DNA from 3 places in the Streptomyces sp. NBC_00654 genome. Region 3 is predicted to be linked to each of the others. Evidence: riboswitches for the same ligand, from Rfam matches in the RefSeq annotation. Region 3 holds a riboswitch; each other region holds the start of a gene.

Region 1 (3,268 bases), 1.5 Mb from region 3:
GCCCTGCGGAATTACTTCACTTTGTATACGGCGTAATTGTTAATGCCGGACACCCGCGATGTTTACGCCGTGTTGCGGATCGCTCACCCGGTCCCGGCCCGGAGCGCGGACACCCGGCGGGCGGTGCGGCGCGGCCGGTGCGCGGACATGGCCCGCTCGGCGTGCTGGGCGGCCAGCGCCCTGGCCCGTTCGGCGTCGCCGCGCGCCACGGCGTCCACGATGGCGCCGTGCTCGGCCCAGGAGTCGGCGGGGCGGACGGGCTGCTCGACCGCGTACATCCAGGCGGTCTTGTGGCGCAGCTGGGCGAGAAGGGCGATGAGACCGGGGCTGGCGGAGGCCTGCGCGAGGGTCTCGTGGAACCAGCCGCCCAGCGAGCGCAGATCCTCGCCCTCGCCCCGGCGGGCCCGCTCCTGCCCCAGCCTGACCAGGCCGCGCAGCACCTTGAGATGGGCCTCGGTACGCCGCTGGGCGGCGCGTGCGGCCCCCAGGGGCTCCAGGAGCATCCGGACCTCCAGCAGGTCGGCGGCCTCCTGCTCGGTGGGCTCGGCCACACACGCACCGGCGTGCCGGCGGGTGACGACGAAACCCTCGGACTCCAGGGTGCGCAGCGCCTCGCGGACCGGGACCCGGGAGACTCCGTAGCGCCGCGCGAGCACCTCCTCGGTGAGGCGGCTGCCGCGCTCGAAGACACCGGAGACGATGTCGTCACGGATTGCCGTGCATACCGAATGCGCGGGAATGCGCATGTCCGAACCTCCGCCATAATCCCCGCGAAAAACGCGGCCGGCCGACGCCTGTTCCGTGACTCTATGACAATCGGCCGGAATTTCCGATGGCGCAGGGAAATCCGGGGGATATCTTTCGGCCACCGGGCACTTCGGCGGAGGGTGCGGTGACCCCGGCGGCTCCGGTGGCTCCGGTCCGAGAAACGCGGAAGGCCCCGGCGGGGAGCCAGGGCCATCGGCGGGGTGCGGAGACGGTCAGACGTTGAGGCCGTGGGCGCGCAGATAGGCGACCGGGTCCATGTCGGAGCCGTACTCGGGCGTGGTGCGCGCCTCGAAGTGCAGGTGCGGTCCGGTGGAGTTGCCGGTGGAGCCGGAGAGGCCGATCCGCTGGCCGGAGGTGACGCTCTGGCCGACGGAGACGCCGATCGAGGAGAGGTGGCCGTACTGGGTGTACGTGCCGTCCGTCATCCGGAGCACGATGTTGTTGCCGTACGCGCCGCCCCAGCCGGCCTCGACGACCGTACCCGCGCCGACGGCGACGACGGAGGAGCCGGAGGCCGCGTGGAAGTCCACGCCGGAGTGGCTGCCGGAGGACCAGAGCGAACCGCTGGACTGATAGCCGGTGCTGACGTACGAGCCGGCGACCGGGAGGTGGAAGGAGTTCAGCCGGGCGCGTTCGGCGGCGCGGGCGGCGCGCGCCTTGTCCTCGCGGACCTCCTCGGCGCGGGCCTCGGCCTTGCGTTCGGCCTCCGCCTTCGCCCTGGCCCTGGCCGCGGCCTTGGCCTCGGCTTCCGCGACGGCCTTGGCCTTCGCCTCGGCGGCGACCTCGGCCTGGTGCTCCTGGGCCTTCGCCTGGGCGTCGATCTGGTGGGCGAGCGTGGCGTCGATGGCGATGACCGCGGTCAGGCCGGTGTCGCCGACGGGGTGGGCCTCGGAGTCCGCGGCGAGGGCCGGGGAGGCCATACCGCCGATGACGCCGGTGGTGGCCAGAGCCGCGACGCCGGCGACCTGGGCGCGCTTGCGCGTCAGGCGGCTCGGGGCACGGTGCTTCCCGGTGGCACGGGTGAACGCCATGGAGGGGCTGATCCTTTCCTTCCTTCTCGCCTACCGGGTTAGCTGACGGGTTCGGAGCAGGAAGGTCTCCTACGGACACCTGGGCCTCGTACGGGGCACGGGCATCCGATTCACCCCAGGGACTTCGTGGGTCCCCGGCTCCCCAGGCTCGCGCCTGACGGGGACTCGGCGATGGCTGCCCGGCGCCGCGGACGCGGCATACGGATGACGGACAGCGGAGCCGACGCTAAGCGGCACAACTTTCCCGCAGCAAACGGACAGCGGGTTTTGTCGCTCATCCCACAGGACAGAAGAGCAACTTCCCCCGCAAAGGAACCTAATCGGACAAAAAGGAAGACCCCGGCGCGACGAGTCGCACCGGGGTCCCCTGTGCCCCGGTATACGACAGCGGGAGCATCGAGCGCCCGCTGACCGCGTACCCGGAGAGTCAGCTGACGACCGAGACCTCACCGATGCCGAGGGCCTTCACGGGCTCCTCGATCTGCGCCGCGTCCCCCACCAGGATCGTCACCAGCCGGTCCACCGGGAACGCGTTGACCACGGCGGCGGTCGCCTCCACCGTGCCCGTCTCGGCGAGGCGGGCGTAGAGGTGGGCCTGGAAGTCGTCCGGGAGGTGCTGCTCGACCTGGTCGGCCAGGGTGCCCGCGACCGACGCCGCGGTCTCGAACTTAAGCGGGGCGACCCCCACGAGGTTCTGCACGGCCGTCTCGCGCTCGGCATCCGTCAGCCCGTCGGCCGCCAGGGTCCGCAGCACCGTCCAGAGGTCCGCCAGCGCCGGTCCGGTGGACTCGGTGTCCACCGAGCCGCTGATCGCCAGCATCGCGGCGCCCGCCGCCCCGGAGGCCGAGCCCGGAGCCGTCGAGCGCAGGACCTGGCCGAAGGCGCGGACACCGTAGGTGTAGCCCTTCTCCTCACGCAGCACCCGGTCCAGCCGGGAGGTGAGGGTGCCGCCCAGGCAGTAGGTGCCGAGCACCTGGGCCGGCCAGACGCTGTCGTGCCGGTCCGCGCCGATCCGGCCGATGAGCAGCTGCGTCTGCACCGCGCCGGGACGGTCCACGATGACGACACGGCCGGTGTCGTCGGCGGTGATCGGCGGCACCGGACGGGACTGGCCGGCGTTTCCGGACCAGTCGCCGAGGGTGTCGGCGAGCAGCGCGTCCACATCGACCCCGGTCAGATCGCCGACGATCACGGCCGTCGCGGTGGACGGGCGGACATGGGCGTCGTAGAAGCCGCGCACGGCCGCCGCGTCGATCCGCCGCACCGTCTCCTCGGTGCCCAGGCGCGGGCGCGACATGCGCGCGGTCGCCGGGAACAGCTCCTTGGAGAGCTGCTTGGCGGCGCGCCGCGCGGGGTTGGCCTGCTCGTGCGGGATCTCGTCGAGCCGGTTGCCGACGAGGCGCTCGATCTCGCTCTCGGCGAAGGCCGGGGCCCGCAGCGCTTCGGCGACCAGGCCCAGCGCCTTGGCC
Region 2 (3,268 bases), 640 kb from region 3:
AAGGTCCCGTCGGGGCCGGGGTCTCCGACTCCTTCGGTGAAACTGTCGCCAATCGCCGCGTACGACCCGATGATGCCTGGTTGATTGTTTCTCGAATCGTCTGCCACAAGCGCATATCCTGCACCGTCGAATGTGACCTACGCGACCGTAATACGGGGTTGACGGGTGGTGAGATAGACCACCCGGTCAGTTTTTGGTAAAGCCGGAATAAGAACAGGGACGGTGCGCCGAAGCGCACCGTCCCTGATCATGTCCGGTCGTCACCGCTCCATCAGATGGAGACGCCGTGCTGGCGCAGGTACGCGACCGGGTCGACGTCCGAGCCGTAGCTCGGGCCGGTGCGGACCTCGAAGTGGAGGTGCGGGCCGGTCGAGTTGCCGGTGGAGCCGGAGAGGCCGATCTGCTGGCCGCCGGTGACGGCCTGGCCCACGGAGACGCTGAGCGAGGACTGGTGGGCGTACTGGGAGTACATGCCGTCGGCGTGCTTGATGACGACCTCGTTGCCGTACGAACCGCTCCAGCCGGCCGAGACCACGGTGCCCGGGCCGATGGCGCGGACGACGGTGCCCGACGCGGCCTGGAAGTCCGAGCCGGTGTGGTAACCGCTGGACCAGCTGGCGCCGGAGGCGCGGTACTGGGTGGTGACGTTGGCGTTGGCCACCGGGGTCGTCCAGCCGGAGCTGTTGCTCTGGGAGGCGCTGGTGTTCGTGGAGGTGGTGGACTTTCCGGCCCCGGAGGACGGGGCCGAGGAGTCCGCGGACGAGGCGGTCTTCGGGGCCGGCTGCGCCTTCGGGGCGGCCGGGGCGGCCTTCGGAGCGGCCTTCTCCGGCTCCGCCTTCGACGGGGCCGGCGCGGACTGCGCGGCGTCGGCGGGACCGGACGCCTTGGCGCCGAGGGTCAGCTTCATGCCGGGGAAGATCAGGCTCGGGTTCTCGCCGACGACCTCGCGGTTGTCCTGGTACAGCTTCTGCCAGCCGCCCTTGAGCTTGTGCTCGGCGGCGATCTTCGAGAGGTAGTCGCCGGAGACGACGGAGTAGGTCTTCGAGGCGCCGGGGGCCGCGGCCGCGGCACCCGGGGCGGTGTGCGCGGCGGCGACCGAGGCGGCGGCGGGCTTGGCCGCGGGCGCGGCCTTCTCCGCGGCGTGCGCTCCGGTGGCACCGATCAGCGGGAGGGCGAGGACGGCGCCGCCGGTCCCTGCGGCGAGGACACCGCGGGCGATCGGGCCGGTCTTCGTACGACGGTGCTTACCCATTGCGGGCATGGGGGAATTCCTCTCCGGCGCCTACGAGGTGAGCTGTCGGGTTCGGGCTGGAGATGCCCGGTCGCTCTCGGCGACTTCACCCCGAGCCGGTCCGGATCTCTCCGGGCCGGCGGCTTACCTGGGTCCCCCGCTCCTGCCACACGAGTGTGGGTGGGTACGAATTCCGGGCGGCGGCAGGATTAGGCGATCCGTCCGGATTGACGGTGACCGTAAACGAGTCAGGACGACAGGAACAAGCCATCGGTTGCCTGCCGGAATCCCCGATTCAATTTCGGTCCGGAATTCCCGTCACACTCCGTGGATTACGGATCTTGGCATTCCGCGCGGCGCCCGGATCACCTCCGGGCGCCGCCACCACACACCGTCACGGATATGATCCCGCTCACCAGCGGGCCACCATCTCCCCCACAAACAGGGCACGTTCCCTCAAATGCCCCATTCCGGACATGTCATGGTCACCGCTTCTGACGCAACCTCAGCACCCGGGCGTCCAGGTCGCCGCTCAGCCCGGTGTGCAGCCCGTGATGCAGCAGCACCGATCCCTGGTATTCCGCTCCGGTGTCCTGACAGACGTACGTCGCCGAGGCGTCCAGGCCGCGCAGCCGCAGGGCCGGCGGCCGCTGGCCGAACCGCTGTGCCTCCAGCCACATCAGCACCACGGCCTCCTCGCCCAGGACGTAGCTCACCGCGCTCAGCCCGCCGCGCGGCGCCGCGAGCCGGTGGAGGGCCCCGTGCTGCACCACCGGGCGGATCTCCTTGTAGAGGGACACCCAGTCCCGCGCCTCGGCCAGCTCCTCCGGGCTCCACTCGGTGAGGTCGCCGCCGACCCCGAGCACCCCGGCCATCGCGCTGACGAAGCGGAACCGCAGCGAACTCATCCGGTTGTTCAGCTGGACGTTCGGGCTGTCGGTGACCCAGGCCGCCATCACCCGCGCCGGATGGATCTGCCCGAAGCCCTCCTGGATGGCGAGCCGGTCCAGCGGGTCGGTGTTGTCGGAGGTCCACACCTGATCGGTCCGGGAGAGCACGCCCAGGTCGACCCGGCCCCCGCCCCCCGAGCAGGACTCGAAGGCCACGCCCGGGTGCGCGGCGCGCAGCCGGTCGAGCAGCGCGTACAGCGCGTCCACGTGCGCGATCCAGAGCTTCTGCGGGTACTCCTCGCCCGGCCAGCCCGCCTCGGTGAAGCAGCGGTTGAAGTCCCACTTCACATAGTCGATCGGAGCACTGGAGAGCAGCGCGTCGAGCTGCTCCCACAGGTATTCCTGTACGTCCGGCCGGGCGAGGTTGAGCACCAGCTGATGGCGGAACTCGGTCCGCGTACGGCCGGGGACGTGCTGCACCCAGTCCGGGTGGGCCCGGTAGAGATCGCTGTCGGGGTTGACCATCTCCGGCTCGACCCAGATCCCGAACCGCATGCCGAGTCCGCGCACCTCGTCGGCGAGCGGCCGCAGCCCGCCGGGGAAGCGGTCGGGGTTCGGTGTCCAGTCACCGAGCCCGGCCCGGTCGCTGGTGCGCTGCCCGAACCAGGCGTCGTCCACCACGAACAGCTCGACACCCATCTCCGCCGCGCGCACGGCGAGCGCACGCTGCTGTTCCATGGAGATGTCGAAGCCGGTCGCCTCCCAGGAGTTGTAGAGCACCGGCCGCGGCGTGCCGGCGTCCGGGATCACATGGGCCAGCTGCCAGGCGTGCCAGGCCCGGCTCGCCCCGCCGAAGCCGTCCGGGCTCCACAGGCCGGCGAAGACGGGTGTGGTGTAGGACTCCCCCGGCGCGAGCCGCAGCAGGCCGGACTCGTCGTAGCCCGCGCCCCCGTTGATCTGCACGAGACCGTCGGGCAGCTGATGCACGGCGATCCGCCAGGAACCGGACCAGCCCAGGGCGCAGCCGTACACCTCTCCGTGTTCCTCGGTCGCGGCACCGTCCGCGTCCAGGGCCACCCATGGCAGATGCTGGTGTCCGGTGTGCCCGCGGCGGCTGGAGAGGATCTTCTCGCCGTACGTGAGTTCC
Region 3 (3,268 bases):
GATGACCTCGATGTTGGGCGAGTGGTCGAGCTCCCGCAGCTCCATGGGGCTGAACTTGGCCTGGGCGGGGCCACGCCGCCCGAAGACGTGCACCTCCAGCGCCTTGTTGGCCTTCAGGCCCTCGTACACATTGGCCGGGATCTCCGTCGGCAGCAGCTCGTCCGCCGTCTTGGCGAGTACACGCGCCACGTCCAGGGCCACGTTGCCGACACCCAGCACGGCGACCTTCTCCGCCGTCAGCGGCCAGGTGCGCGGGACCTCGGGGTGCCCGTCGTACCAGGAGACGAAGTCGGCCGCTCCGTAGGAGCCGTCCAGACCGGCGCCGGGGATGTCGAGCGCGCGGTCGGCGTCGGCGCCGGTGGAGAAGATCACGGCGTCGTAGAAGGACCGCAGATCGTCCAGGCCGATGTCGTTGGGGTAGTCGACGTTGCCGAAGAGCCGCAGCTGCGGCTTGTCCAGCACCTGGTGCAGCGCCTTGACGATGCCCTTGATCCGGGGGTGGTCCGGGGCCACGCCGTAGCGGATCAGGCCGAAGGGGGCGGGCATGCGCTCGAACAGGTCGATCGACACACCCGGGTCCTGTGCGGCTTCGGATTTCAGCAGCGCGTCCGCTGCGTAGATCCCGGCAGGACCGGCTCCGACGATGGCGACGCGGACGGGGCGTGTCATGGCGTGTTGTTCCTTAGGGCGGACGAGCGCGGGCAGGGTACGGCGAACAGCAGAGGTAAGGCTTGGCTTACCAGTCTCCAACGCACACGTTAAGCCCTGTCGCGTCCGGACGTCGGGCCGGGGTCCCGCGGAGCCTCCCGCCGGCTCACCCCGAGAGTTCGAAATGGGCGATTTGGGCGATTGACCGGAATTGGTCCACCCCTTCATAAAAGATCATTCAGGCTGTTTGCCGGTTTCGCGCCTCGCGCAAATCGCCCTTATCGGACTCAGTGGTGAGCGTCACGTTCCGGACCCCGGACGCCGTGGCGCGCCGCCCGGTTCCCTTCTGCGCCGGGGAATCTGACTTCGCGTCGTGAGATTGCCGACAGGGATTTCCATCAATTGATCTTGCGCAGGAAATGCGATCCGGAATTCAGGGCTTGTTCCGATCAAGATTTCTCGCCTACGGTCACCGTCAATCCGGATGGAACGCCTAATCCTGCCGCCGTCCGGCAATCGAACCTACTCACGTACGGCAGGAGCGGGGGACCCAGGTAAGACGCCGGTCCGGTATCCGGACCGGCTGGGGTGAAGTCGCATTCGCGTGCGGCCAGGCAGCTCCAGCCTGAACCCGACAGCTCACCTCGCAGGCGGCGGAGAGGATTCACCATGCCCGAAACGGGCAAGTACCGTCGTTCCACGTCCGCCCGTCTGACCCGCGGTTTCATCGCCGTGGGCACCGGCGGAGCCGCCCTTGTGCTTCCGCTGGCCGGTGCGAGCTTTGCCTCCGCGGCACCCGCGCAGCACTCCATCACCGCCGAAAAGGCCGTGGCGCCGACTGCCGTATCCGTCAAGGAAATTGCCGCGCAGCGGGCGGATGCCACGACCCATTCCGTGGTCGAGGGTGATTCGCTTTCCAAGATCGCCCGCAGTTATTCCCTCGGTGGTGGCTGGCAGAAGCTGTACGACGACAACCGAAAGGCCGTCGGCGACAATCCCGACCTGATTCACCCCGGCCTCAAGCTGTCGATCGGATCCAAGGCGCCGGCGCAGCCCGAGTCCACTGCCTCCTCGTCCGACCGGAGCGAGGGAGGCGACCGCGCCGACCGCTCGCAGCGCACGAGCGCGCAGCCGGGCGCCAACGGCTCCGCCGCCGACACGGCCACCGGTACGGCTACCCAGGCCGCCGCCACCGGTACCGTCGCCGTCGCGGCCGAGCAGCCCACGGCGTACACGAACGACCTCGACGGCTGGATCAAGGAGTCGCTGGCCGTCATGGCCGAGCACGGGATCCCCGGCAGCTACGAGGGCATCCACCGCAACATCATGCGCGAGTCCTCGGGCAACCCGCTGGTCGTCAACAACTGGGACTCGAACGCCGCCGCCGGGATCCCGTCCAAGGGCCTCCTCCAGGTCATCGACCCGACCTTCCAGGCCTACCACGTGCCCGGTACGTCGATGGACAGCCTCGACCCGGTCGCCAACATCACGGCCGCGTGCAACTACGCCGCCGACAAGTACGGCTCGATCGACAACGTGTTCGGGGCGTACTGACACCCGTCGGTGTCGGGAGTGAGTGGCAGGCCGACGGGCGGTACGGAGTCGCAGGGCTCCGTGCCGCCCGCCGGCTTTTGCCGGGGCGGCCTTGAGCCGGACCGTAAGTTACCCGTCAGTGTGTAGTGACTTACTACGCATTCGACAGTAGAACCTGTTTCACTCTGTCGAGAGTGAGGGATGTCACATGAGTGACACTACCATGCAGGATGCGAGATCCAAGGGCGTCTCGCGTCGAAGGTTCCTTGCAGGAACAGGTTCTCTTCTTGGGGCCGTGACCCTGGCGGGCCACCCGGCCTCGGCCAGGGCGGAGGCCGGGGTGGCGCCCGCCGGGATCGATCCCGGCGCCCATGTCCCGGCCCTGGTGATCGGCACCGGATACGGCGGCTGCGTCGCCGCGCTGCGACTCGCCGAGGCGGGCGTGGATGTCCATATGGTCGAGATGGGGATGGCCTGGGACACCCCCGGGCCGGACGGCAGGATCTTCGCCAACACGACCAGCCCGGACCGCCGTTCCTACTGGCTGCGGACCAAGACCAAACAGCCGCTCAGCAACTTCCTGGGCTTCCCGATCGACCGGAACATCCCGCGCTACACCGGGATCCTGGACGCCGAGGAGTTCGGCGGCATCACGGTCTACCAGGGCCGCGGCGTCGGCGGCGGCTCGCTGGTCAACGGGGGGATGGCCGTCACCCCCCGGCGCGAGAACTTCGGCGCCATCCTCCCCACGGTCGACGCCGACGAGATGTACGGCACCTACTACCCGCGCGCCAACGCCGGGCTCGGGGTCGGCACCATCGACCCTGCGTGGTTCGAATCCGCCGACTGCTACCAGTACGCCAGGGTCGGCCGCAAGCACGCCGAACGTTCCGGCTTCCCGTTCCTCTTCGTGCCCGCCGTGTACGACTGGGACTACATGAAGCAGGAGGCGGCGGGCACCGTCCCGAGGTCCGCGCTGGACGGCGAGATCCTCTACGGCAACAACTACGGCAAGAAGTCGCTGCAGAAGACCTACCTGGAGCGGATCGGAGCCACCGGCAAGGTCTCCGTCTCACCGCTGCACAAG

The links. Region 3 has a riboswitch for cyclic di-AMP ahead of OHA98_RS17235 (LysM peptidoglycan-binding domain-containing protein). Riboswitches for the same ligand answer to the same signal wherever they lie in the genome.
Positions count from the first base shown of each region.
Region 1: another riboswitch for cyclic di-AMP. It lies ahead of OHA98_RS10830 (M23 family metallopeptidase); the one in region 3 lies ahead of OHA98_RS17235 (LysM peptidoglycan-binding domain-containing protein).
Region 2: another riboswitch for cyclic di-AMP. It lies ahead of OHA98_RS14475 (LysM peptidoglycan-binding domain-containing M23 family metallopeptidase); the one in region 3 lies ahead of OHA98_RS17235 (LysM peptidoglycan-binding domain-containing protein).

Region 1 is NZ_JAPEOB010000001.1:2,514,938-2,518,205, reverse strand. It holds partial or broken gene OHA98_RS10835 (GntR family transcriptional regulator) at 40-746, opposite strand; gene OHA98_RS10830 (M23 family metallopeptidase) at 981-1,799, opposite strand; cyclic di-AMP (ydaO/yuaA leader) riboswitch at 1,812-1,980, opposite strand; gene OHA98_RS10825 (pitrilysin family protein) at 2,227-3,268, opposite strand, start outside.
Region 2 is NZ_JAPEOB010000001.1:3,383,294-3,386,561, reverse strand. It holds gene OHA98_RS14480 (SGNH/GDSL hydrolase family protein) at 1-107, opposite strand, end outside; gene OHA98_RS14475 (LysM peptidoglycan-binding domain-containing M23 family metallopeptidase) at 272-1,261, opposite strand; cyclic di-AMP (ydaO/yuaA leader) riboswitch at 1,267-1,424, opposite strand; gene OHA98_RS14470 (alpha-galactosidase) at 1,717-3,268, opposite strand, start outside.
Region 3 is NZ_JAPEOB010000001.1:4,023,879-4,027,146, forward strand. It holds gene OHA98_RS17230 (FAD-dependent oxidoreductase) at 1-669, opposite strand, end outside; cyclic di-AMP (ydaO/yuaA leader) riboswitch at 1,129-1,314, shown strand; gene OHA98_RS17235 (LysM peptidoglycan-binding domain-containing protein) at 1,318-2,202, shown strand; gene OHA98_RS17240 (GMC oxidoreductase) at 2,390-3,268, shown strand, end outside.